Regions from separate parts of the Hoskinsella mucinilytica genome, predicted to be linked through region 2. Evidence: riboswitches for the same ligand, from Rfam matches in the RefSeq annotation. Region 2 holds a riboswitch; the other holds the start of a gene.
The links. Region 2 has a riboswitch for ZMP and ZTP ahead of UGRO018_RS01360 (phosphoribosylaminoimidazolecarboxamide formyltransferase). Riboswitches for the same ligand answer to the same signal wherever they lie in the genome.
Positions count from the first base shown of each region.

Region 1: another riboswitch for ZMP and ZTP. It lies ahead of pflB (formate C-acetyltransferase); the one in region 2 lies ahead of UGRO018_RS01360 (phosphoribosylaminoimidazolecarboxamide formyltransferase).

Region 1 is NZ_JBEQZJ010000017.1:5,429-7,926, reverse strand. Features, by position in the region: gene UGRO018_RS07545 (GGDEF domain-containing protein) at 1-765, shown strand, start outside; ZMP/ZTP riboswitch at 774-852, shown strand; gene pflB (formate C-acetyltransferase) at 971-2,498, shown strand, end outside.
Region 2 is NZ_JBEQZJ010000003.1:8,951-11,448, reverse strand. Features, by position in the region: gene UGRO018_RS01365 (hypothetical protein) at 1-4, shown strand, start outside; gene UGRO018_RS01360 (phosphoribosylaminoimidazolecarboxamide formyltransferase) at 428-1,600, opposite strand; ZMP/ZTP riboswitch at 1,643-1,720, opposite strand; gene UGRO018_RS01355 (extracellular solute-binding protein) at 1,915-2,498, opposite strand, start outside.

The DNA.
Region 1 (2,498 bases), on a different contig from region 2:
GTTTCATTGAAAGATCGTAAGAAGTATCTAAAGATTTTTTCTCAAGATTTTCTGCTTGCACAATATGAAAAAGGGAAACGTGTGATTACATTAAAACATCGAAGATATGATGAACATGGGAAAGAGTATTGGGCATTGGGAGAGATCAGATTGATTTTAGATCCATATACCAATGATGTAAAGGCAAGTGTTTTGATATATGATATCGATAAGGAAATGAATAGAACGATTGAATTAAGAAAACTGTCTCAAACAGATGCTTTGACGGGATTGTATAATCGTAGTGCTTTGTTTCATAAGATGGAAAATACCTTAAAACATAGTGGTCTACAAGTGATGCATGTGATGATCTTGATTGATTTGGATGATTTTAAAATATTAAATGATACATATGGTCATCAATGTGGAGATACTTGTTTGATCAAGGTTGCGAAAGCAATACAGAATGTATGCAGAACAGATGATATTTGTTCCAGAATCGGTGGAGATGAGTTTGTGATATTTATCCGTAATATGTCACTACATGCGGATATCGATACCAAATTAGATGATATTTTGCGTGCAATTCAAGGGTTGGATGCTTTTGGAAAACCATTAAGCGCAAGTATCGGGGCCGCAAGATATCCAATGGATGGTCAAGAAGTTTCTACCTTATATCATTGTGCTGATGAAGCGATGTATCAGGCAAAACGCTTGAATGGAAATCAATATCGTATATTTTGTAAAAAAATGGGTGAACTTGTTGACGAGCAAAGTGAAAAATGATAAAGTGTAATCAGTTATACGACTGACGGAAGTGGAATTGACCACATGAAGTATAATGTTACAGAGCCGACCGTCTGGGCATAGAGTCTGGATTGGTGTAGGCTCTTTTCTTATGCATCCAACGCTTATGTGAATTAGAAGTGGTTAACATTGCGAGGTGCTCAATATTTCTGTATAATAAAAAGGTAAACGGAGGTAAAAGAAAATGACGAATGAACGCAAAGAATGGGAAGGTTTCAGCGGACGTATCTGGAAAGAAGAAGTAAATGTCCGAGATTTTATCCAAAACAACTACAAGCCATATGATGGAGATGAATCTTTCTTGGCTGATCCTACAGAAGCTACTGACAAATTATGGGGAGAACTGCAGAAATTGCAGAAAGAAGAACGTGCAAAAAACGGTGTCCTTGATATGGAAACAGAAATCGTTTCTTCTCTTACCAGCTATGGCCCAGGTTATATCAAAGAAGAATTGAAAGATTTGGAAAAAATCGTCGGTCTTCAAACAGATAAACCTTTGAAACGTGCTTTTATGCCTTATGGTGGCATTAAAATGAGTGAAGAGGCATGTACGACTTATGGGTATGAACCTAGTGAAAAATTACATGAAATTTTCCATGAATATCACAAAACACATAACGATGCGGTATTTGAATGTTATACGCCGGAAATGCGTCTGGCACGTCGTAATAAAATCGTAACAGGACTTCCTGATACTTATGGTCGTGGACGTATTGTCGGTGACTATCGTCGTGTTGCTTTATATGGTATTGATTATTTGATCGAAATGAAGGAACATGACAAAGCCAATTGTGGTTGTGGAACAATGATGGATGATATCATTCGTCAGCGTGAAGAGCTTGCGGAACAGATCAAAGCATTAAAGGGTATGAAAGCAATGGCACAAAGCTATGGCTATGATATTTCAGGACCTGCGAAGAATGCCAAAGAAGCAGTACAGTGGTTATACTTTGGATATCTTGCGGCGATCAAGACACAGAATGGCGCAGCAATGTCTGTGGGACGTGTTTCTACATTCCTTGATATTTATATCGAACGTGATTTAGAACAAGGCATTCTAACTGAAAGTGAAGCACAAGAATTGATCGATCATATGACCATGAAATTCCGTATGGTAAAATTTGCTCGTATTCCTTCTTATAATCAGTTATTCTCAGGAGATCCTGTATGGGCTACCTTAGATCTTGCAGGTCTTGGTATGGATGGTCGTCACATGGTAACGAAATCTGATTTCCGTTTCCTTCACACATTGGAGAATATGGGACCAGCTCCAGAACCAAACCTAACTGTGTTATATTCTAAAAACTTACCTGAAAAATTCAAAGATTATTCTGCTCGCATCTCTATTGATACAAGTTCTGTACAATATGAAAATGATGATGTTATGCGTCCTGTTTGGGGAGATGACTATGCAGTATGTTGCTGTGTAAGTGCTACACAAACAGGTAAGGAAATGCAGTTCTTCGGAGCACGTGCAAACCTTGCGAAATGTTTATTATATGCTATCAATGGTGGTGTTGATGAAAAGACAAAAACACAGGTAGGACCTGAATATCGTCCGATTACATCAGAGTATTTGGATTATGATGAAGTTATGCATAAATATGATATCATGATGGAATGGTTGGCAGACCTATATGTCAATATCTTGAACTTGATTCAATATATGCATGATAAATATTACTATGAAGCAAGCCAGATGGCTTTGATCG
Region 2 (2,498 bases):
TTAAACCGCACATCATACCTCTATATATGGTGTGCAGTTTTTCATCTTCTTCGTCATAATAACCTCTGTTTATCATATACGATTCTATATAACATAATCGATAACAACAAACATAATCCTATTATTTTTTCTATATGAAAGTTTTGGTATAAGAATAAGTTCCCTTGTATGAGATCAAAGCATGTAATATTCAATAAAAACTTTGCACCATTATAGTAAAAAAGCATAGGCAATAAAAATACCAAAAGACTTGTCAAGCAACTGACGAGAAGAATAAATATAAAAACCCTTTACCTTGCCGTATGCGTTTTCATTATATAATAAATGATACAAGCCTCTTATAAAGTCAATTTTATCCCTTGCACTGATACTGATAACTTCATGCGATTCAAAAAAAGTACCCCTATCGCTAGAAGTACCTGAATTATTAATGATGGAATAATCTTACATGTGTAAATGCCATTGCAATATCGTATTTATCACAAGTCGCAATGACATGATCATCACGTATACTGCCACCGGCCTGTGCAATAAATGCAACACCGCTTTTATGTGCACGTTCTATATTATCACCAAATGGGAAGAAAGCATCGCTACCTAAAGCAACGTTGTTCATTGTTGACAACCAGGCCTTCTTTTCCTCTTTGGTAAATGGTTCTGGTTTGCTGGTAAAGGTTTCTTGCCATATACCCTCTGCCAAAACATCTTCATAATCATCGGAAATATATACATCTATGGCATTATCACGATCAGCACGACGAATTCCTTCTTTAAATGGCAATGTTAATACTTTCTCATTTTGGCGAAGATACCAGTTTTCTGCCTTATTACCAGCAAGTCTAGTACAATGTACTCGTGATTGTTGTCCTGCGCCAATACCAATTGCCTGCCCATCTTTTACATAACAAACAGAGTTAGATTGTGTATATTTCAGCGTTATCAATGCAACAATTAAATCTCGTTTTGCATCCTCACTTAATTCTTGATTTTTGGTAGGCATATCCTGAAATAATGCTTCTGTAATCTTTTGTTCATTTCTACCTTGTTCAAAACGAATGCCATAGACATCCTTTGTTTCCAAAGATTGAGGTACATAACTTTCATCCATCTGAATCACTACATACTTACCTTTTTTCTTTTTCTTTAATATTTCTAATGCTTCAGGTGTAAACCCTGGTGCAATCACACCATCACTTACTTCCTTAGCAATATATCTTGCACAAGACTCATCACATATGTCACTTAAAGCAACAAAATCACCATAGCTTGACATACGATCACTACCACGTGCTCTCACATATGCAGTAGCAATCGGTGATAAAGCTAATCCATCCGTAAAATAAATTTGTTCCATTACATCATTTAAAGGAACATAAACTGCTGCTCCCGCAGGGGAAACGTGTTTAAAACTTGCTGCACTTGGTAAATGTGTAGCTTCTTTTAATTCTTTTACTAACTGCCAACTGTTAAAAGCATCTAAAAGATTGATATAACCCGGTACACCATTTAACACTTTGATAGGAAGTTCTCCTTCTTTCATAAAGATACGAGCAGGTTTTTGATTAGGATTACAGCCGTATTTTAATTCTAATTCTTTCATTTTGATCTCCTTTTCCACAATAAAAGCCGACAATTCTGAACATCTTCATGCCCAGACGGTCGGCTTTTTACATTATACTTCATGTGGTCAATTCCACTTCCGTCAGTCGTATAACTGCTTATACTTTATCACGTTTCGATTTTATCGTCAATATGCTATTTTAGTGATACAAAAGAGGTCAAAGTTGCATCATTTCAACAACCATCGACCTCTTTTTCTTATAAAATACTTAGCAGAACCATAAAAACAACAACACAGACGATCACAGTACGATACAGGATCAGTTTTGTTTTCTTTTTCATTCAAATCACCTTCTATTTTGCGATTTTCACCTTTGTCCAATAATTAGACATTAGTTTTTTCTGCTTTTCATTATACTGAAAGATTTCATCTTTTGCAAATCCCACACGTGGAAGATAAGCTTCATTTCCTTCAAAATCTCCACCTTCTCCACTTAAGCTATCCAAGACCTCTCCATTGCTACTAGCATAACCTACAAACAAAGAGTTTTTCAAGCTTGACTCATAATCAAGAATAAAATTAATATATTCATTCGCAAGTTTAGGATTTTTGGCATTTTTTGGAATGACCATTGCATCACTCCATAAATTGGTTCCTTCCTCTGGCATATAATATGCCATATCTTCATTTTCAGATAGAATATAGGCAGCATCTCCGCTATATACAAGAGCCATATCCTTATTGCCATTGATCATTGCATCGATTACCTCATCTGTTACAATTTCAGGTTCCATCGTGGATACTACCTGAACTAACCAATCATATGCTTCTTTCAGTTCTTCTTCATCATCCGTATTCATAGAATATCCTAATGCTTTTAAAGCCATCATAAAGGAATCACGTTCAGAATCATACATATAAATATGTCCCTTATACT